One region of the Paenibacillus sp. J22R56 genome, then DNA from elsewhere that is predicted to be linked to it. Evidence: riboswitches for the same ligand, from Rfam matches in the RefSeq annotation. Region 1 holds a riboswitch; each other region holds the start of a gene.
What was found. Region 1 has a riboswitch for ZMP and ZTP ahead of AC0YNT_RS17060 (NIPSNAP family protein). Riboswitches for the same ligand answer to the same signal wherever they lie in the genome.
Positions count from the first base shown of each region.

Region 2: linked by a shared signal. The riboswitch ahead of AC0YNT_RS15870 (IMP cyclohydrolase) and the one ahead of AC0YNT_RS17060 (NIPSNAP family protein) in region 1 are both predicted to bind ZMP and ZTP.
Region 3: linked by a shared signal. The riboswitch ahead of AC0YNT_RS16190 (bifunctional 5,10-methylenetetrahydrofolate dehydrogenase/5,10-methenyltetrahydrofolate cyclohydrolase) and the one ahead of AC0YNT_RS17060 (NIPSNAP family protein) in region 1 are both predicted to bind ZMP and ZTP.

Region 1 is NZ_JBWDNV010000006.1:417,173-424,977, reverse strand. It holds gene AC0YNT_RS17070 (hypothetical protein) at 916-1,362, shown strand; partial or broken gene AC0YNT_RS17065 (DinB family protein) at 1,498-1,572, shown strand; ZMP/ZTP riboswitch at 1,794-1,874, shown strand; gene AC0YNT_RS17060 (NIPSNAP family protein) at 2,014-2,340, shown strand; gene AC0YNT_RS17055 (hypothetical protein) at 2,392-2,706, shown strand; gene AC0YNT_RS17050 (hypothetical protein) at 3,138-6,635, shown strand; partial or broken gene AC0YNT_RS17045 (IS110 family transposase) at 6,994-7,170, shown strand; gene AC0YNT_RS17040 (hypothetical protein) at 7,130-7,333, shown strand; gene AC0YNT_RS17035 (DNA-primase RepB domain-containing protein) at 7,645-7,805, shown strand, end outside.
Region 2 is NZ_JBWDNV010000006.1:173,457-181,261, reverse strand. It holds partial or broken gene AC0YNT_RS15885 (fibronectin type III domain-containing protein) at 1-899, shown strand, start outside; partial or broken gene AC0YNT_RS15880 (fibronectin type III domain-containing protein) at 1,419-2,279, shown strand; gene AC0YNT_RS15875 (amidase family protein) at 2,915-4,405, shown strand; ZMP/ZTP riboswitch at 4,448-4,524, shown strand; gene AC0YNT_RS15870 (IMP cyclohydrolase) at 4,575-5,279, shown strand; gene AC0YNT_RS15865 (peptide ABC transporter permease) at 5,294-6,016, shown strand; gene AC0YNT_RS15860 (leucine-rich repeat domain-containing protein) at 6,103-7,152, shown strand; gene AC0YNT_RS15855 (hypothetical protein) at 7,196-7,711, shown strand; gene AC0YNT_RS15850 (hypothetical protein) at 7,751-7,805, shown strand, end outside.
Region 3 is NZ_JBWDNV010000006.1:247,292-255,096, forward strand. It holds gene AC0YNT_RS16165 (ROK family protein) at 1-46, opposite strand, end outside; gene AC0YNT_RS16170 (aromatic ring-hydroxylating dioxygenase subunit alpha) at 169-1,146, opposite strand; gene AC0YNT_RS16175 (BMP family ABC transporter substrate-binding protein) at 1,208-2,308, opposite strand; gene AC0YNT_RS16180 (DinB family protein) at 2,541-3,002, opposite strand; gene AC0YNT_RS16185 (hypothetical protein) at 3,035-3,760, opposite strand; gene AC0YNT_RS16190 (bifunctional 5,10-methylenetetrahydrofolate dehydrogenase/5,10-methenyltetrahydrofolate cyclohydrolase) at 4,087-4,932, opposite strand; ZMP/ZTP riboswitch at 4,992-5,071, opposite strand; gene AC0YNT_RS16195 ((S)-benzoin forming benzil reductase) at 5,133-5,894, opposite strand; gene AC0YNT_RS16200 (hypothetical protein) at 5,894-6,115, opposite strand; gene AC0YNT_RS16205 (ABC transporter ATP-binding protein) at 6,340-7,194, shown strand; gene AC0YNT_RS16210 (ABC-2 transporter permease) at 7,187-7,805, shown strand, end outside.

The DNA of each region.
Region 1 (7,805 bases):
TAATTATATCGATTCGAGCGGCAAGAAAGTTCTGAGCGAAATGAAGTTCGTATTTTTGATCGATGACATGGATGCACCTGAAATTCAAACGCTCAAGCGTTCTTAGATGAGTCACGTCAACGCGAATTGATCGATACATATGGAGCGGATTGGCTAGATATTGAGTTAAATGAAGTACGTGACGATCTCATCGGTTATTTGTCGATGTTGATAAGAAAGAAGGCCGTATTCTCGTTGTCGATCCGACTTTGAGGAAGAAGGCGCCTCATTTTTACGCCGCGAACTGGTACTAAAGTGGTGGATAAATAATGTCTGCAAATGTGCAGGCATTTTTCAGTATTTCAAGAAGTCAGGTACCTCAGATAAAACCACGCGCTTCGGGCATTTGGCATGATTCATTACGCTAATTGGGAGCTTTAGTTCAATTCTATATGTCAAAATAAATTTCTGTAAGGTGAAAGAAGGAGGTAGATGATAGAAGTGTTGATTTTGACGGTATATCTGGATTCCCTGTCCAGGATAGACCAGAGGTTGATTCTTTACAATACAAGAGACTCTGTTACTTGTTGGCAAACCATTCAAATGGGAAGCTTTTATCCCTTTGAAGAACCACATGTATCACAGAACTTTTATAAAGCAGAGCTTGGTTGGGAATGCAAAAACTTAGGACAAGAACTTCTATACAGAGGCGGTGGCCTATAAATATCCGAGTTATTAAGCTATTAACTATTTCTCGTCCATGGCTGCCGTCGTATTCGGACCATCCTGTCTATTAGTGTGTATTGAAATCCACTCATACAATGGAAAGTGCGTTTTTCAATTCTATTAAAAGTGCTTATCTGCTAGTAATACCGCACAAACAAATCTATCAATTTTATATATACTATATTATTCCCCAATATAGGAGATGATATAGTGAAAATTAAAACATCAGCTAAGAGAGTAGTAAAGACCAGCGCGATGAAGAAAAAATTGAACACTCAGTTACAAAAGCAAGTTCGGGTGAAAAACACCACTTCGGGTACTGTTAGAAGCACAGGTGTTCTCAAAAAAAATCCGAGTACAACATTTGCCCATACCGAAGTCATGAATCGGAGATCTTCACCGATAACCGCAACCGTTATGGTCTTTAATTGGGATACCAATTCCCCAGTAAGAATTGGTAACAACACCGTTACCATACCAGCCAATTCCCTTAGATTTTTCAATACAAATCTCGCTGATGTCAACGATCACTATGAAGTAGTTGTCATCCTTTCAGCTACTTCAAATGTTATTGTTAACCATTTCGGAGTAGCTGGGGACGTGCCGCAAGATGGTAACATCGTTCTGGATCGTGACCTTATTTCAATTACGTTATAACAAGTTATAAAAATGCGCCTATAATTAGGCGCTTTTTTATTGCACAGTATTATCTAATTGTCTTTTTAAATGCCTATAAATGTTTATATATAAGATCTAAGCTAAGATACATTTAATTCATTTTGAACGGAGGTTGGAAGCTGGACAACCGCGCAATTGGCCGAAGACTACCGGGCAGTACGGCAATCGACGATCACACTGCTGCGCGGGTTTATGACACCCTTCCCGCCCCGTTCATAGACTGATATGAAGAGAGGATAAGACGGGTTGAAAAAACAGCAGCGATTGGTTGCTGACTGGAGCTTTGTCTAAAATGAATAGCAAATAATAATCTCAAACAAGAAAAGTCATTCAGCCTTTGTTGAAGTAAAGGGATAACGAAATTAACATCTTTACTTCAGTGAATATTCTAACTATAATTACAGTAAACATTTGGTATGTGTGACTGGCGTAAACGTGGAGACACACGAGGGAGCACATATTGTCATATGCCGTACGCCTGGGCAGAGGTAAGGGAGAGGTATCCCTTACCTCTGTGTGTTTTAGGAGGTAAGCATGATATTCCAGAGAGAATGCGCTCGATCTGATTTTTAAAAAGTCGAAATAGATGGTGCTGGATTACCAATCAGATTCATTCAGGGAGGAAATAACATGCTATACGAGTTGCGAATCTATACGATTTACGAAGGTCGAATGGATGCCATTCAAGACAGATTTAAGGAGCATACGTTTAGAATTTTCACTAGACTGGGAATGAAGGTCGTGAATTTCTGGATAGATGCAACAGGCCAAAATAAACTATATTATGTGATGGAATTTAAGGATATGGCGCAGCGTCAAAGGCTATGGGAGCAGTTTAAGAAAGACATCGAATGGATTCAAGTAAAACGCAACTCGGAAGAAAACGGAGGGCTTATAGTCGAAAAAATTGATGAATATTTTATGAATCAAGCTGAATTTTTCAGATTGGGAAATTGAACCGAGGGACGGAGAACGTTAGTTCAGACATCACAATGCAGGAGGTTTCGGATGAAGAAGGAATGGATAGATGCAGCAAAGCTATTGGCTAATAACCCCAACCTATCAACCAAATGTCCGGATTGTGGAAGTTACGTACTTGAAGTTGTTGACGTTGATTCCCCTTTAAATGCAGTAGACTTTGAAAGATATATGACTTGTCCTCATTGTAAAGCTCAAGCTGCTTTGAAAATGAGAGAGCTTATGGAGAACGAACTCGGTCCTCCGCGCTTTATTCGTGTTGAACAATACCGACTAGAATTCTTGCCAGCTTTCCTATGGAGGGAGAAAAGTTCACGCTTGATTATATGTGAGATAAACCCTTAAAACCGAGGGACGAGGAACGATACTTCAATAAAACAGCAGCAGTCTAGGACTTTATTTTCTCGTCCATGGCTGCTGCTGTTTCGTTTTTTTTTGGGTCAGTCTAATACTTTATTTTCACTGAACATCGATGCCATCCTGTGATTTGGTTGACCGGGTCGTAGACACACTTAAAAGCTAATACCTTTGAACTAGAAAAATGACAGCCGATCACAAGATCAGCTGTCATTTTTTTTGAAGGGTGAATCATTATCGGATGACAATTATCTCGGCAAGACCGCGTAAATCGCGGTTTTTTTATGTTAATGGGATAATTTTTCTGTTAAATCACGAAATACAACTTTGTACTCAATTATTGACTAGTTAACAATCATCAAACAAAACTGAACTATGCTAGTACTGAATCAATTAAACAGAAAGAGGAGAGAGTGAAGTTGAGAAAAAAATTGCTAATATCCACAATTATTGCTCTAACTATGATGTTTAGTCTGGCTTACGGTGCCTGGGCTGCATCTAATCCGCAGCTTAACGACAGCTCGAAACAAGTGAAACAGGATAATCACGGACAGTCCAAGAAAATAACTCCACTTGGATTTTCGTCTAACACAAGAGCGTCGGATACCTTTTCGTTTAAGACATCTTCAACGATAGACGTATTGAACATGACAAGCGGTAGTGTTCCTTCTTATATTTCTATAAGTGATGGAAAGAATAAACTGGATTTGTCTAAAGCTAAAATGAATGTACTAAAGGGCACAGATGGAATAGCCTACGCGATAACTAATTTACCAGCCGTTAACAAAGCTAAATCGTACAGGCTGGAAATTAATAATTCTAAAATTTCATTAAAAAAAGATGACTTTAAACCGGCCAATTCCTCCAACACGGATCTCCGAATGCTGAATAACGCTATTCACCTATCAAGCATCGACAACGCCAGAAGCACGATTTATATGATACCTCAATATGATGTGGAACAATTGCTTGCCGAAATTGACTCAACCGACCATTCGATTCAGCAATACTCGGTGACAGATCGTGCGGGTATCGAAAAGAGGTTATCTGATCAGATCAAAAATGAGGATAGACTAAATGTAGTTGCTGAAGATGGAACATCGAAGCAGTTTACAATCGAGCTATCCACATTAAAAGCCAACCTCCAGCAATATACAGCAGGTGAAACTCAAGATGTAATATTAGAATACTCAATCCATAGAACCACCCCGGAAAGAAAATATTTATACGGGACGTTAACCTTTCATTTGCCGGATGGAATAAGAGCTTCCTCAACGGATACGTTCGATCTAATTGGCCGTGGCTTCGTGCAATTAAATGATGCGGCTATCGCGGCCGCAAAAGACTATAACCATTCGGGAAGAAACTGGGCTAGAGATATTAATTCGAATGAAGATTTTCGAACCAAAGTGGAAATAACGGACGGTGGAAAGACGGTTTCCATAAAGAATACGGATTTTAGCGCCTACAATGGCGTTGACGTTACGCTTGTTTTGAAGAACAAGAAAATGCCAAGTCATGGCGGAACCTTCAGCGCAACCTTTAGTGGCAAGGCTTATTCAGGGACACCTCGCGAAGCGGATTTTACGGAAACAGGGAAGGCAAGTTTCAATGTTACTTCTAATGTAACAAATTTAGTTAGAAAAGCTGTTGATGTGTCCTATAGCACCCCAACAACTGTTGTACTGGAAGCTGACTCATGGAATAAACAAGCGGTGGTTTATGCAAGTTTAGACAAAGGTTTAACTTGGGTGCGAACAGGAGCAGTATTCAAATCTCAACAAGCGGTGCTTTCGAACCTATTACCGGAAACAAACTACTATTTTAAGCTGGTAACAGCCGATGGAAGCTCCAACATGGTAAGCTATTATACAGGCAATTATGACGTAACGGACTTTGGCGCGGTTGCTGACGCAAAAGTATCGGACAGCGCAGGCGGCATTATAAAATATACCGGATCAGACAATGCTGCTGCTATTAATGCAGCCATTGTTGCAGCAAGCAAAAATGGCGGCGGAACGGTTTACTTCAAAGGAGACTCCAATTTTGCCTCTAACAGCATCCATTTAAGAAGCAACGTATATTTATATTTTGACAAAAACGCTCAACTTATCGCTTTAGACCATATCGACGCAAGAGAAGCCACTTTAAATTATCCTTTTGCATTGGGGCAGGATGACGGTCATGGCTATTGGGAGGACGCTCTTTTGTGGGGGGTTCGCGTAGAGAATATCAAAATCATCGGCAATTCAGCCAAAATATACGGAAATATGAATTTATACACGGGCTATAGTGAACCTTATGTTTCTGGCAACGGAACAAAAACCATTTCGCTCAAACTATCGAAAAATATCGTGATTGGCGGAACGGATGAAGATCATGTTTTAACTATCGAGCAAGGCGGCTGGTTTTCTATACTGACAACAGGCTGTGATTACATTAGAGTTCAAAACCTATTACTGCCTGACTCTACATCCGGTCGTCAAAGAGACACCTTTAACTTTATGGAAAATAACAACGCATCCGCTTATAACATTACAACATTGAAATCCAGTAACGACGTAGCCAAATTAGGAAGCGACTTTTCACTAGGATTTATTAGGCATGTCTCCAACAACGATATCGAAAAAGTTGTTGCCGGTGACATCGCAGGCGGAAACGTGTTCCAATTAGGCTCCGAAACCGTTGGAGATATGGAAAATATAACAGCGAAAAATTTAACGTTAACAACAAATGCGAATAAAACCGGCGTTGCGATCTGGGTTAACGACGGTTCAAACGTAAGTAACGTCACTTTGTCGGATCTGCATTTAGAAAACACATCCGGCGGAATTGCGTTTGGTGTTTCACCTCGCTTTGAAGGTGCAGGGTTTGACGAAGATGGAAGTCTCCAAACCGCAAGGCTGCCTCAAGGAATAAGAAGACCCGGTTCGATTTCAAACGTAACGGTTGACGGGGCTGTTATATCCAAGAACGCAGGGGGAGACGGAGCGTTTCCCATTGTGATTCAAGGATATAAACGTTTTCCAAGCACCGGATCCGCAGGCCAGGTTGACGTTGGTTCCGTAGGAACGATTGTAGATGGAGAAACGTATCCCGTTCGAAATATAACGATTAAAAATCTTGATCTTACGGCATCCTATAATCCTGCCAAACCTGCTTCCAAGCCCGTGCTATCAAACACGACGGAAGTTATAGCAGAAGCTAAAAATGGGGGGAACTATCGAACATCGTCCTATTCAAATGCGAGCTCATTCCCTGCATATGGTATACTTATGAAATACGTCGACCATGTCACAATTCAAGACAGTTCAATCCAATATGAAGACACGTTAAGAAATGACCGATTTGCGATTGTAGTGGATAATGGAACTGACGTTCATCTAAGTAACCTAAATATTCTACAAGGTGGGTTAATCGGCAGTGCCGTACAAGTTAGAGGGAACTCAAGCTATAATTTTAGCCATATTGCTATTAAAACGTTCAATAAAAATTATAAAACGCAAACAGCAACGGTGTATCCTGACGCGAATGGCAGTACCAAGTTCGATAGTTCCGTCCAGGCAAATCTATTACAGTCCTACGTATTCCCGAGCATTGCCACTGACAGAACAGTAGATATTGCCTATACAAGCACGCATCTTAATTCCATTTCAAGCCGTGCAATTGACATTAAGGCTGGGACAACGGCTGGCAATGTGTTAGACGAGTTAATATCCCTGAATGGTGTCCAGACGATTTCCGTTGTAGATGGTAGTGGCCATGCCGTTGCTTCAACCGAAGCTATTACAACAGATCATTGTCTTGAAGTGACTTCAGCCGATGGAACCCAAACGATCATCTTGCCGTTTTCAATTGATGGTGCCATTACCTCTGGTGCGGATCTAGATCGTGTATCACTACATGAAGTCGCTTAACCGCAACTCTAGTCCTTTTATGGGGACGAGTACAACGACATAATAATTCCGATTTAGAACCTTGTTAAAATCAAGGTTCTTTTTCATTTTTCTTGTCGGTAATTTTTGGACGTATAAATCCCTATATACTGTGCCAGCGACAAAAGAAGCACTTATTAAGGGTTTTAAGTGCAATATTTTGAGTGAGTAAGGCTGAAAAAATATGTACACAGATAAGACCTCATTAAGCTAATGGGCAGCATTCCTATTATGAAGAAATACGAGATTTGAGAAATAAAAAGACTCCTTGGTATGATGTATGTGGGTCCCAGATGCTGGCCAGCGACCGGATCCAAATACAAACCAAGGAGAGTACAAAATGAATTTTACTCAAAATGAACGCATTAATCAAATCACTTCTTCTACATTAATTGTCGGTGTCGACATTGCAAAGTTCAAACATGTGGCCCGAGCGCAAGACTATCGCAGAGTCGAACTCGGGAGGACAATTACGTTTGAAAATAACCGAGAGTGCTTTGAATTGTTCGTTTGCTGGTTTCGGTATGTCGCTTGATCCCGACGTTCTTATCGATTTCAAGTGGGGAATGGCGACTTTCGGCGCTTATCGACATTACTATTACATCGGTCAGGTTCACGACTCGCGTTCGCCCATGTCAAAGTTATCTGGCATGACGGATACGAGCAAAATGCTGACTTGACTGACGGCGTATATCAAGTGGCCCGGGCGATCAAACGTTCTTCCGATGACGGTCAATCTCCAGTATCGAAAACTCGTATGATCGCATATGACAAAAAAGGAACGAAACTTTATGAATTGACGCCTGAGCAAGGAGAAATTAAGAAAACTAAGTAACATTCAAAAATAATATAATTCGTCTGACTTTTGTCATGTCGGGGAAGAAAAGCAGAAAAATGGGTACGGCATTTTACACTTATAACATCTTGTCAGAATATGATTATTTAGATAAGAACCTCCCAGGTTACGCGAGTTTACAAGGAGATGTGGTTAATGACGCAAAGCCGAGCGAAGGTTTCCAAACCTGTGCAGTTATATTCTAGTCACGCATACCGGTTTATTGAAAAGCTTGGCTGCAAGCCAAGCGATCAATTGCATTTCTTATTAATTTATGACGCTAAAAACAAAAACCGAGGCTTTAGCTTCGCTACCGA
Region 2 (7,805 bases), 240 kb from region 1:
TGCCGTCCAATTTCAAAGCAATCTATACGCAGCTCGCGAACTTCATCCAGCCAGAGGAAGACCATTTGATCAACATGCCGTTCGTGGACTACGGTCTGCAGTCGAACAGCACGAAGATTGGTGGTTTTAAGAACAATTCCCGCGCGTACCTCTGGATTAATGATACACAGGCTAATCACACGGTAACGAATCCAAGAACGGTAAGTGGTATGAGCTTTACCATTCCAATGCCGAACAATTACTACAACGTTTCTTACTACAATACGTATACAGGCACATATGGTACAACCAGCAGCGTTCAAGCGACAGGCGGCAATCTTGTATTAAACAACGTACCATCCTTTAGCCGTGATATTGCGGTAAAGATCGAATGTGAAGGGTGTAATGCACCGGATACGACAGCACCATCAGCACCAACGAACCTGACTTCACCTTCGAAGACAGATACGACAGTGAATCTGTCATGGTCGCCTTCTACGGACAATGTTCGTGTTACGGATTATGATGTTTATCGGGGTTCAACAAAGATCGGTTCTACTGGAGGCGCGACAACGTATACAGCGACTGGTCTAACAGCAAACACGGCTTACAGCTTTACGGTAAAAGCGAAAGACAATGCTGGCAACGTATCCTCGGCGAGCAGCACACTTAACGTGACGACCAATCCGCCGGATACAACAGCTCCATCGGCACCTGCAGGATTGACATCACCGTCCAAACTGGACATTTCAGTGAATCTCTCTTGGACAGCATCGACAGACAATGTCGGTGTAACTGCCTATGATATTTACCGGAATGGCAATATAGCGGGTACGGTTAGCGGTACATCAACAACGTATACAGATACTGGTCTGACACCGCTCACTACTTATAACTACTATGTGAAAGCAAGGGATGCGCGTAACAATACATCCTCCGCAAGCGGCACGATTAGTGTAACGACTCTTGCACCAATTCCAGTCAACAAGCTGCAGAACCCAAGCTTCGATACGAGTAACAGCAACAACAAGCCGGATCAATGGACCTGCGAAAATGATTATTTCTGCTCTCGTGACACTTCAGTTAAGCGCAGCGGCACGGCTTCGATGAAGATGTCAGGTGATACGGGACCATGGCTTGGCTTCTATCAGGATGCTGCAGCAACAGCAGGTACAGCCTATACTTTCGATGGCTACTATAATGCAGCAGCCAATAACGGTACGACGATCGAGTTCAGACTTCGATTCCTGGATGCTTCAAACAACATCCTGCAGGATAACCTGCTGTATACACATACGGGTACAAATACTGGCTTTGCCAATGTAAATGGATCGCGTACAGCGCCTGCAAATACGGCAAAAGCTCGTGTGTATGTTTACATGAAGGATCTCAAAGGCTCCCTGTACTTCGATGACTTCTCGGTGACGGACGGAAGTGGAGGTACAGCCGATACGACAGCACCAACGGTTCCAACAGGCTTAACTTCACCGTCAAAAACCGCAACAACCGTTAACTTGTCATGGACAGCATCAACAGACAATGTAGGTGTAACTGGCTATGATATCTATCAAGGTTCGACGCTTATTGGTTCCACGACAGGAGCAACAACTTACCAAGCAACAGGTCTGACAGCTGCAACAGCTTATAGCTTTACGGTTAAAGCAAAGGATGCTGCAGGCAATACCTCTGCAGCCAGCAGCACGCTGAACGTTACAACAAATGCGGCGGCGGATACAACAGCTCCAACAGCGCCAACGGGATTGACATCACCATCAAAAACCACAACAACCGTTAACTTGTCATGGACAGCATCAACAGACAATGTAGGTGTAACTGGCTATGATATCTATCAAGGTTCGACGCTTATTGGTTCCACGACAGGAGCAACAACTTACCAAGCAACAGGCCTTACGGCTAACACAGCTTACAGCTTTACTGTCAAAGCGAAGGATGCTGCAGGTAATGTATCGGCGGCGAGCAGTGCACTGAACGTAACAACAACTGCCGCAGCTGACACAACAGCTCCAACAGCTCCAACGGGCTTAACTGCGCCATCTAAATCTACAACAACGGTTAATCTATCGTGGACAGCATCAACAGACAATGTAGGTGTAACCGGCTATGACATCTATAGAGGTACGACGCTGGCTGGATCCACAACAGGTGCAACATCCTACCAAGTAACAGGCCTAACGGCAAACACAGCGTACAGCTTTACAGTCAAAGCGAAGGACGCAGCAGGAAACGTTTCTGCAGCAAGTACTACACTTAACGTTACAACTGATGCTGCTTCGGGAGGCAGCAACCTGCTGACAAACGCCGGCTTCGAGACGGACAATGGCAGCAATCGCCCAGCCTCATGGACATACGAACAGGATTATTACGTATCCCGTAATACATCAACGTATCGTTCGGGCTCTGCGTCTATTCGAATCAACGGCGATACTGGTCCTTGGTTCGGCTGGTATCAGGATGTGAATGCAACGGCAGGCACATCTTATACCTTTGACGGGTACGTGAATATCACGTCCAACACGGGCAGCACACTGCAGTTCAAGGTACAGTTCCTTGATGCATCGGGCAATGTATTAGCTGACAATACAGTTACAACTTACAGCGGTACAACGACTTCCGGTTTTGAGAACGTGCATGGTACGTATACCGCACCGGCCAATACGGCTAAGGTCCGCGTCTATACGTATTTCAAAGACATGCGCGGTACATTCTTCTTCGACGATTATTCGTTGACGAGCAACTAAATAAGTTGATAGAAGGAAGAAGCGGTCCCATTGTGGGGCCGCTTTTTTCACATGACATATGACTTTTCGTTATTAGGCTCAGATTAGCATAGCTATAATTATTTTTTTCTCTCTACAATCTGGCTATAAATGGTAAGATGGTAATAAAGTGTTATTACAAGAGGAGAGTAAGTCTAATGGACAATACAATAGATGTAAATTTAATAGAAGTGGACATCGTTTCTTTGCAAGCAGCTATGGAAACAGGTGCGTTATCGTCGGAATCTTGCGTTCGCTGGTATTTGGACCGCATTGAGCAGTTAAATCCGGTGCTGAAAGCTGTTCTAGAAGTTAACCCGGATGCAATCGAGGTAGCAAGGGCGCTAGATGCGGAGCGGGAGGGACAGGGACCCCGTGGACCACTACATGGCATCCCGATCTTGCTTAAAGACAATATCGACACAGGTGACCGCATGCATACTAGTGCAGGTTCAGTCGCTCTTGCAGAACATTTCGCTCCGAAAGATTCGGGTGTAGCCGCACAACTAAGAGCTGCGGGAGCAGTGTTCCTTGGGAAGGCAAACATGACGGAATGGGCCAATTATATGTCATATATGATGTGGGCAGGGTATAGCTCCAGAGGCGGCCTGACACTGAATCCTTACGGTCCTGGAGAGTTGTTCGTAGGTGGCTCAAGTTCTGGCTCAGGTGCAGCAGTTGCCGCGAATTTGTGCGCCGCTTCTATCGGAACTGAGACCTCTGGTTCAATTATTAACCCATCCTCACAAAACAACATTGTTGGTATAAAGCCGACCATTGGGCTTGTCAGTCGAACAGGTATTATCCCAATTACGCAAAGTCAAGATTCAGCTGGTCCAATGACAAGGTCGGTAAGGGACGCTGCAATTTTGCTCGGAGCCATGACGGAGGTTGATCCACAGGATGCTGCCATGCAAGATAATAGGCGAATAGCATATAAGGATTATACCCCTTTCTTGGATGCAAAAGGTTTGGAAGGTGCGCGAATTGGCGTTCCGCGTCACTATTTTCAAGGACTGGACAAAGCTAGGGCCGAGATAATAGAGCAGGCGATCGTTTTGTTCAAGGAACAAGGTGCTATCGTGATCGACCCGGTAACATTGCCTTGCGAAAGTGCAAAATGGGACTGGGATGTCATGCAATACGAGTTCAAAAAAGGGTTAAATGATTATTTGGCTAACGCTGGACCCGGCGCATCTGTACGGACCTTAGATGAACTCATCGCCTATAATGAAGCAAATAGCGATATCGCGTTGAAATATGGTCAAGGCACACTGATTTTCTCGAATAGGACAAGTGGTACATTGTCTGAACCGGAGTACTTCGAGAGTTTGCGACTTAACCACGAGTTTTCAAGGGAACAAGGCATTGACCATGCGATACGGGAATATCAGCTGGATGCACTGTTGTTTCTGGGCAATGAGGATGGGCTCGATTTGTCTGCACGCGCAGGGTATCCTGCCATTACCGTGCCAGGCGGATACGCGGAAACAGGCATCATAGCCGCAGGTGGATACACAACCAAAGGACCTCAAGGTATCACATTCGTTGGAACTGCCTACAGTGAGCCTGTTCTTTTCCGATTAGCCTATGCCTACGAACAAGCGAGTAAATACCGTTACGCACCGGCTGATCCGATAACTAATTGATTGATTTTTCTGGAAGTACTTAGTATGATGTGAAGTAATTTAAAACTTATATGTGACTGGCGAACATGGGGATCCATGAGGAAGCATATAAGCTACGGCCGTACGCCTGGGCAGAGGTAAGGGGATTATCCCCTTACCTCTTTATGTTTACCCGAGAGGAGCAAGCGAAGTGAAAACAGCACAAACCGAATTATTTGATAAACCATATCCCGGCAGGACGCTTATTGCAGGGATGACTCCTTCTGGAACGCATTATGTACAGGTGTATTGGATTATGGGCAGAAGCGTGAACAGTCGTAACCGTGTCTTCGAACGAGAAGGAAACAGCGTCAAGAACCAAGCATTTGATCCTGCACAAATGGAAGATCCATCACTCATTATTTATTACCCTATTCGTCATTGGGAGAACATGCATATTGTCTCGAATGGTGATCAAACGGATACGATCTATGAGGGGCTTCATCATAATCGAACCTTCGAACAATCATTACTGCTCAGAGAGTTTGAGCCGGATGCCCCTCATTTTACTCCAAGAATTTCGGCGGTGATTAACACAGAACTTAAACAGTACGCTTTGTCGATACTAAAAACACAGGATAACGACCCAACCGTTTGCTTACGACAAAGTTATTCATACAGTAATTTCAAAAGAGGTATTGGTCACTGCATTCACACCTACAACGGCGAGCAGGATGGTGTGTTAAAACCATTCGAAGGGGAACCTTTCGAGGTGCCATTATTCGATTTTATTAATGAGATAGCAGACTACTACTGGGAACGTATTAATAAGGAAAATAAAATCTCGTTGTTGGTGAAGTTTATTGATGTATCGAATCACGATATTCAATTCGAGTTTCGAAATAAGCTTTCATAAGTAGGAGATAACGGATGAAGAAAAAGGAAATTAGAGATTTAATCTATATAAGCAAAAACCAGCGTGAGGCGAATTGTTTTTATTCTTATGGGATTGAATTCTATGAATTTATGAATGGGGTAACGAATAGACCGGAGAATCTTATTTTACTAAAGCATGATTTTCATAACGAAAACTGGAATCAGCATTCCAGATTTGATTATGTAACAAAGGAAGAAATTAATGAACTGATCGAAGATAACGTTTATCGCTATGGAGATTTTGTTTGGGTGGACTTCTCGAAAGAAGAGGATTTAGATAAATTAAGCAGCAATGCCATTGCGGAGTTATTGTTTTTCAGTCACCTTGCCAGGCCGCTTACTCGGATACCCAAAATAAGATTTGCCTATCATGCACATGATGATGGCTGGTTTAACAAGCTTTATGTGACCGATTTACAAGATTACGAGATTCTATTAGCCAATGTGATTCCTTCGAAACTCCGCAAGTTAACGGGAAGAAAAATGAAAGATATCCCTCAGGATGTTGCATCAGCACTATTGGAAAACACAAATGATGGTTTATTCATTGATTTATCAAGACTAATAAAGAGTAGAGCTGAGTTGAAAATACCTATAACAACGATCGGCCATTTCACAGATATGGACGAAGTATATAACTTTAAGGAAGAGGTTAGGGAGTACAAGCTCTGGTTAGTCTACTCACAGAAATTATGGAAGCTAATAAAGGAAGAATAAGTTGAACTTTTTTCAATCCATTACGTCTAATGTTCATAAAGGAATTTATGGAAAGTATTGGATTGTAAGGAAAGGTGACTAATGAGATGAGAATGTATACAGATCCTAGAGGCGAAGCCTACGAGCAGATCATTGATTTGGCAATACGTAATTCGGAATGTTTTGTACTGGGGGAAAAGATGCCTGTTGATATGGCCGAGTGTAGGTACATAAAGGTATTAGAAGCGTTGGAGCCGTATCTGATGAAAACAATCGTTATCCAAAACGGAAATATGGATGAAGTTATACGAATAAAAAATAGTTATAACAGTCATGCCTTTTATTCTGCGGGAACTTATTATATCTATAGATGCTGTGAAGGAAGCGGGAACCTGCTCAAGCAATTAGCAAACCGTCTTTCGGATTGGATTTATCCTAACCTGCCGGAAGACTTGTGTTTCTTGAAAGATGGCGGGGGAGATTACCTCTATTCGGTTGTGCATGAAGATATGTATGGTTTAGATGTAACGGAGCAAGAAGCAATTGATTTGATGAATCGAATAACAGGGCTCTTTTTGAAAATAGAGGCTCACAAGGATCTAAATCGACTGCTGGATGATGCCATTAAGCATCAGACTGATAAGCTGTATATCAGTGGATATAGACTAACAGAGCTGCCTGAGAGAATCCGGGAGCTTACAGAGCTTCGTGAACTGGAGATTTTTGAACAGGATCTTTATCGTCTACCTGAAGAATTGTTCGAGTTAAACAAACTTGAACGTTTGAAAATCCTGACTGCTGATTTGGAGAGTATTCCCGCTTCTATAGCCAGGCTGAAGAACCTGAGACAGCTTTCCATCCAATGTGCAAGCTCGGATCGGCCGACTCCCGGCTATCAGGCGAAGCCTAAGGAAGAGATCGGCATAAACCACATTCCACCGGAGATTGGTCAGCTGGAACAACTGGAACAGCTTACGATTCAATACACGTCGATCCATGAGCTGCCGCTTGAACTAGCGAAGCTGGAGAACCTGCAAGTCTTGGACATTGGAATGAGCTTGATCAAGAAGAAGCCAGATTTCCTAAAGGGAATGAAGCAGCTAAGTTACATGAATGTGTCACAGGATTTATTTGGAGATCTGATAGAATCAGAATGAAGGTAATTACGCTATAATTTTCTTTAACACTGGAGGGGAGTTCTTGAATAAGATACTATACGTCTTTATTATTATTACATTTCTATTACTACTGGCTTGTTTAAAAGAAGAAGATAATAGTAACAGTGGTGGTATCATCTTCAACTCCGAAGGTGGTCAATGGAAAGCCACAATTCTAAACGATGAAATTAAGCGCGATGGGAAAAGGTATTTTAATATCACTTACCAGTATATAGGTGACTTGAAAGACCTTGATGAAGTGAAGAGAATCACATTTGCACAAGGAACAGAATTGGGAACACAAGTCATAAGCGTATATGACCCTTCCTACAAAGAAAAATTAATGACCGCTGGCAGCTACCAGGAAGAGCACGAAGAACAATACGGGATTATTATTGATCAAATTCAAAAGAGAGAAACGAAAGATTTTACTATAGAATATGGTTTGATGGAAGCAGAGAAGGGTTATACAACGTTAACTACCATTAAAAAAAAAGGAATCATGATCATTATTAAATGGGAGACTCAAGGGGAAGAGTACGAAGATCGGATAGGATAAAGTAATGTAGTTACAATGTCTCAAAAGAGGTGTGAATGATTGCTAAGAGATAAAATGATTTATTGGATAGGTGGCTCCGCTTGTGCGGGAAAAA
Region 3 (7,805 bases), 170 kb from region 1:
CATTCATTTTTTTGATATGAACCGTGTTATGTGTGTGAGAAGACATGTTCCGACTCCTTTATTACGACACTTTTTAAAACTATTTTAATAAGTGGAGTATACGGTTCCATTAGCCATAAGTCAACATGAAAAAAGCCGCGTGGCCGCGGCTTTTCGTTTGCTTACTATTTACTCTGTTCCAATTGTAACACCAAGCTCTTTCAGTCTGCGCCTGTAGGCGATGCTGACGCGATCACATTTGAGATGCAGCTCCGCCTGCAGATCAAGTGGCAGCAGCTCTGGCTTTTGCTCCTCAACAATTCGCTTATCCTGTTCAAGTAAAGTGTTCTGGAAGTCGATAAAGACTTGATCCGGTACATCAGGTGCGTAATTGCGAAGCTGCAGCATAAACGCCGTACAAGTCTTCCCCGTCTCCGGCAGCACGATCAAGAACAGATGGAATATTTCATCCGAGCCTTCACTACGTTTAACCAGCTTCACGCAGCATGGGGTGTAAATCTCATAAATATACCGATTGTCGACGCCTACACCACGGCCATCCGGGTCCGGCTGATACACAACAATTTCGTCTGTGATAAGCACTCCATCTACATCGCTCACGCTGTAGTCATTAATTTCGGCAAATGCACTGTCACCCAGCAATCCTTCATGTACAAACATCAAGTGGGAGACATCCAGGAAATTCTCGACCACGCGAGGCGCTGACGCCGTTACCGGATAAGGCCCCATCCAGATTGGCAGCAGCTTCTCATCCACTTTTCCTTTTAGCGGCGGGAATTCCTCCCTTGGTTCACCGAGACACACCCACACAAATCCGTGCTGCTCTTGGCATAAGTAGGTATGTGTTTTCGCTTTTAGTGGTATCGCTTGGGAAGCAGGCAGGGATGGAATACAGACACACCGGCCATCGCCATCATAACGCCAGCCGTGATAGGCGCAGACGATCTCATCATTCTCCACTCGCCCAAGCGACAACGGAACACCGCGATGGATACAAAGATCTTTCATCGCCCGAATCCCTTGTTTGGTGCGGAATAAGACAACCTTTTCCCCAATTACAACAACCTGTTTAGGGATATCTGTAATATCGGCTGCGATAGCAACCGGATGCCATTCATGAAGTAGTACAGGATCATTAAGTATCATGCCAGTCACCACTCTTCCCTTATCGTTATTGATTTCACTTAGATGAAATTGAATGATTGCTTTACTGAGGAATCGTGCCTTCAATCCCTTTTACGAACCAGTTCATGTTCAAAATCTCATCAACTGTCATCGCTTTGCCTTTTGCTACTTTTTCCGCACCGGTCTGATCGGCAATTGGTCCGTTAAAGACATCAAATTTGCCATCCAAGATTTCTGTTTTCTTCGCTTGAACCAAATCTTGTACATCCTGCGGAACGTTTTTACCAAATGGCGCGATGTCTGTAATGCCGTCCTTCATAGAACCAAAATAACTTTCCGTCTTCCAAGTGCCATCCATGATCGCCTTCACCGTCTGTACATAATAAGGACCCCAATTCCACTTCGGATTCGAAATGTAATTGTCTGGTGCATACTTGCTCATATCCGAATCATTCCCGATACCCCATACGCCGCGTTCGGCAGCAGCTTGAATGCTGGCTGGCGAATCTTGATAAGCAGCAAGCACGTCTACACCTTTATCCAGCAAGCTTGTTGCTGCTTGACGTTCAGCCGTTGGGTCAAACCATGTATTGCTCCATACTACATCTACCTTCGCTTCTGGATTAACACTTTGTACACCTAGAGTAAATGCGTTAATCGTATAGATAACTTCTGGAATCGGATAAGCACCAACATAGCCCAGATGATTGTTTTTCGTCATTTTGCCTGCTGCCATGCCAACGAGATAAGCACTTTCATATTCCTTGCCCAGATAAGTGCCGAGATTATCCAAAGTCTTATATCCACTCGCGTGAAGGAACTTCACATCGGGATGCTTCTGTGCCACAGCATACATGGCATCCATATAACCAAAGCTAGTGCCAAAAATAATATCATTATTCTCGGCAAGTTCTTCAAATACGCGTTCAGCGTCTGCTCCTTCAGGAACATTCTCCACTGTAGTTGCGGTAATGCCAAGCTCTTTTTCCATCATCTTACGTCCTTGATCATGCTCGTAAGTCCAGCCCCCATCACCTGGTACACCTAGGTAGACGAATGCAACGCGCGGCTTTTTCGATTCTGCTGCTCCCGTTTCTGCTGAATTGGTGTTCGTTGTTTCCTTTGAGCATGCAGCAGTGAAGACAAGCAGAGCTGCCGCAACAACCATCATGAGCTTCTTCATACGAGACCCTCCCCTATTTGCCGAACCCTATCTTTCGAAAAGCTTAGAGAAAATATAGGTCATTGTTAGTTCTACGTCAATATTACTGACATTAAATATAGAGTAGTCACTAAAAAGAAGAGATTCATTTGTGCATGATGCACATTAACTGAAATTGCATGTCAGATTAACTGTCGGAAATTAAAAAAGCTGCGGCGAATGGCCTACAGCTTCATTACTCTATATTGTTTTTCTAGTCTTCCAATAGCTCGGGGGAGATTTGATGAAGGTGATGCTTCATATGCTCCAAATAATCGTTAATGAGCCATTCCAAAGTATGCTGTTCTCCACTTGTAAGCCTTATTTGTTTAGCTCTAATCAGATCCTCTGACATTGCCGTAATGACTCGTAACAGAGCACTATTTAAACTTGCCCAAAAGGTGATGATCTCATCTACAGATGCATCCGCATACCGCTGAGCTTCTACCCATTTATCTTGGTTGTACGGGGTTATGGCCAAGGGCTCTGAAGTGTACTGAGCTTGAATCATTCTTGTCAGATTATTTATAGCCGAATCACAGAGATGACCAAGAATTTGAAGGTTTGACCATTTTCCAATGGCATGTGGGGTTACCATCCTTTCTTCAGGCCATGCTTTTAGCTTATCTGGTATTGCCTTGATCAGCTTTTCAAGATGCGCAACAACATTCGTCACCAACAATCACTCCCTTTACCTTTTCTCTTATCTTAACACCCAACCAAACCTGGCATTATGGGGAGAAATCGATAAGAGCCATCAATCGTTTTGATAACGCAAAGTAAATACAAGTGCCCATTCCGTCTTCTTAATGATTCGGAAGTAAGCTCTGCTGTGGACATGTTGTTACCGCTCGAAGCCTGCACACCAAAGGCATACACAGGTTCATCGGCTGCAAACGACGTCTTCTCATTATGCTGAAGCAGTCCCTGCATAGTCAGCTTGCTATTCCAAGGAATCGTTGTTGTTGCAAGACTTGAATTTCCTTTATCATGAACAACATTCACTTTAATTAGTCTTATTTCATCATTCCCCTCGATTGGAACTGTATCAACCGACATAATAACTTCGACTTCACCACTGCTCGGATTTTCCTCTGAACTGTAAAATAGTTGACCAATTGAACCCTTCGTCGCTGCCTTCTTTCCATTCTCCCAAACGTCCAGATCCAACCATACGTTTGGCTGGCTTCCTTCATAAGACAATTTGAAAGCCACTGACATCGAACCAAGGAATGGCTTGAAAATCGCAGCATCTCCTGCAAATAAATCAACAGGGGTTAACGTTATTTTGTTTTCTTTCGCTTTAGTAGTGTCTTCAGTCACTTTGTTCTCATCAGAAGTTCCCGGTTTATTGTTAGTCACTATTTGATTACTTTCATTAGTACACCCAGATATGACGAGTAAAATGATGATCATACCCATTGTTAGCCGCATTGTTAGTAAGCTCCTTTCAAGACAATCGTTTATTAGGAAATTCTACCATATTATTTAATTACTAAATAGAATGAAATGACAATTGAATAAGTTCTAAAGGGCGTAAGATCCTGCTGGGGTCTTATACTGTGCTCATTATGCGAAACTAATAATCTCGAAGGTCCAATAAGACCCCACGAGGGTCTTACGTAGTAGTAGTTATGTGAATTTAGTGATCATAAGACCCTGCGAGGGTCTTATCGCTGCTCCGTCCAGGTGATATTCGAAAAAAAAGAGCTATACCATCGTCATTTTAATGACTAAAGGTATAGCCCTATTGGAGTTTATTACCGTTTGCTTCTTTCCGCAGCCTCAACAGTATGCTTCAACAACATCGCAATAGTCACTGGCCCTACTCCAGCAGGAACTGGAGTGATAGCAGATACATGAGGAGTGCATGCCTCAAAGTCAACATCCCCCACATTGCCTGGATTATAACCGGCATCCAGTACGACAGCACCGGGCTTAATCCAATCGCCTTGAACAAATTTAGGCTTACCTACGGCGGCGACAACAATATCAGCAGTTCGGACATGTTGTTCCAAATTGTTCGTTTTGGAATGGCATGTTGTTACTGTCGCATCTTTGTTCAACAGCATAGCTGAGACTGGTTTTCCTAAAATCGGGCTTCGGCCGATTACGACGGCATGCTTGCCAGCCACAGGCAGCTCGTAGTACGCCAGGATTTCCATAATTGCTGCTGGTGTACAGGAAGGGAATGCCGCGATGCCAAACGCATTTTGAGCAAAGCCTTGCATCGTCACTCCGTCTACATCTTTATCTATGGAAATAGCTTCAAAGGAAGCTCGCTCGTCGATGTGATGTGGGACCGGATGCTGCAAAAGTAAACCATGAACGGATTGATCATCATTTAACTGCATAATCGCTTGTATCAATTGTTCAGTAGTTGTTTCTTCAGGAAGTTCGATCCGAATAGATCGGATACCGACCCGTGAGCATGCATTACCTTTCATTCGGACATACGTTGCTGAGGCAGGATCTTCTCCAACAAGAATCGTTGCCAGACATGGGACGATATCTCTCTCATTGAGCTTGGATACACGGCCTACTAATTGGTTCTTAATATCTGTGGCAACTCGGTTTCCGTCAAGCAATAATGGACTTGATTTCATTAGCTGTCATCCTCTCCACTTGTTATAGAAAAACAGAAAGAGGCAAGGAGAAATCTCCTTACCTCTGCCCAGGCGAACGGCCATATGAAGTATGTGCTCCACCGTGGTACTCCACGTCTCGCCAGTTACACATACTGAACGTTTGATTTCATTTTGCCAGAAACTATTCCGTAGTTCAATAGCTAGCTGTAATTCTTATGTCATTTTGAATAATCGTAGATGTCGACAACTTCTCCATGCTCTATATCTTCTTTAAACAAAAATGCAATGATCTGTTTCGCCGTTTCCTCAGGTGTAGTTAGCATTCCTGATTCCATGACCTGCTTAAACAACTCTACTGTCGGGAGCATAGCTCGATCCATGCTTCTAGCTTCACTTTGCAAGCTGGTGTCAATCATACCTGGCCAGATGGACACAATCTTAACTGGAGCATTTGAGTTATTTTGTTCAAGTGCTACACATTGGGTGAAAACATCTAATCCAGCCTTAGCCGCAGAGTACAAACTCATCCCTGGATGAAGATTTTTTGCAGATGCAGAAGAGATATTAAGAACCCTCTTCTCTACGGACAGTTCCCTTGTATGTTTAATAAAAAAGGATGTTAGAAGGATTGGGGCGATCAGATTCACCTGTATATTACGTGTTATTTCACTGATATCTGCTGCATCTATTGGGGCCACTGGCGCGATCATAGAAGCGTTATTTATGAGATAAAGCCCTTCTACTTGGGACAGATCAATTTGACTGAATATCCTCTCCATTAAGGTTTCAATCGCATCCGTTTGCCCTAGATCGAACTCATAATAAGCCATATTCTCGCTGTTGCTTATTAGAGTTGTATTCCTCTCTCGAGAGACACAATGTAGAAAATGACCTGATGATTGCAGTTGATAAGCGATGGCTTCCCCAATTCCTCTAGAAGTCCCTGTTATAATGAAGTGTTTCATCGTTGCTCCTTTCATTATTGCATCAACCAAGATATGAGGAATAACAGTGCACCAAGGATTAAGACTGCATAGAAGAAATACGCAAACCAACGCAGAACCTTAGGCATACTGTTTAAATCTGTTCTTTGGGCAGGAACACCCATTATTTTCTGATAGTGATCGGTCACATCATTAAATGAAGTTACCGTAGCGGCTGTTTTTTCCTCGACAGGCTGCCCCTTCACTTTTTTATTCAAGTTTTCTAACCCCCTAGTATGAAACGATGTCATTTCGTAACATCATTTTTTAAGCCTCATCGTATACAATTTTCTATTCAATCTGTATTTAATCAGTTAGACGTACTTGAAGTTAATAAAGTTTCCATTTTATTGTAAATATTTGGTTTGAGGCATTGACCACAAAAACCCCATGTGATATATTGTGCATACACAACATACACAATTAATTGAGGAGGTACGTTATGCTGGCATTAGACATTCAAAATTTAAATAAAGCTTATCCAAATTTCCAGCTAAAAAATGTTTCGTTCCAACTGGAACAGGGTTTTATCATGGGTTTTATCGGTGCCAATGGCGCAGGTAAAACAACGACAATCAAATCGATCTTAAATATGCTTCATATCGATAGCGGAGAGGTTCTAATATTGGGCAAGAATATTGCCGAACATGAAATCGAACTAAAACAAGAAATCGGATACGCATTTGGCGATATCAATTTTTATACTCGCAGCAAAATTAAAACATTGACCGATGTGATTAAGAAGTTCTATAAGAACTGGAATGATGAAACCTACTACAACTACCTGAGAAGATTCAAATTAGATGAGAATAAAAAAATTGCTGAATTGTCGACAGGTATGAAAGTGAAGTACAACTTAGCCCTAGCCTTATCTCATGGTGCTAAGCTTCTCGTCCTTGATGAACCAACAAGTGGACTTGATCCGGTCGCAAGAGATCAATTGTTGGAGATTTTCCAAGAGCTCGTTGTTGATGGTGAGGTCAGCATTCTATTCTCTACTCACATTACGTCTGACTTGGAGAAATGCGCGGATTATATTACCTTTATCGCAAATGGCCAGATTGTAAAAAGTGCGGAGAAAAATGAATTTATTGAATCCTATCGCCTGGTAAACGGGAAAGAAAGTCAGCTGGATCAAGTGAAAGACCATTTGATTTCCTACAAGCAAAATTCCTTTGGCTTTACAGGCTTAATTCACTCCAAAGACTTTGATCCTTCTTCCGAAATGAATACCGCCCTGCCAAGTCTCGAGGAAATTATGATTTATTTCGCGAAAAAGGAGGATATGTATGTATAATTTATTGATGAAAGAGTTTAAATTAGGCGTACTTCCTATGTATATTATCATGCCTTTTTTGACAGGCGCTTTAATGTTCATTCCCGGTTGGATCTATTTTTTAGTCCTTCTGTATTTTTGCTGGATCACGATTCCAAATATGTTTGGCGGGTTTCGAACGCAGAACGATTTGATGTTTACCTCCATGCTGCCTGTTACCAAAACTGACATTGTAAAAGCCAAGGTGTCCGTTATCGTCATTCTTGAATTATTGCATATCATCATTGCAATGATCTTTGGTATAATTAGTAACCAATTATACTCCCATATAACCTACTATTTCTTTGCACCACATATGGGGTTTTGGGGATTATGTTTTGTTATGCTTGCGATCTTCAACATTATCTTTATATCCAAGTATTATAAAACAGCTTATAAATATGGTGAGGCGACATATGTGGCAGTTACAGCCGCTATGCTATTTGCCGGAGTTGCACAATGGTTAGGGATCCAGAGTCCATTTTTGCACGATGTTTTTTACGGTGATGGTCTGGACAATATGGCACTTCAGTCATCCATCCTGATTGTTGGAATAGCCATATTTGTTGCTTTCACCTTAATAGCTTATCGAA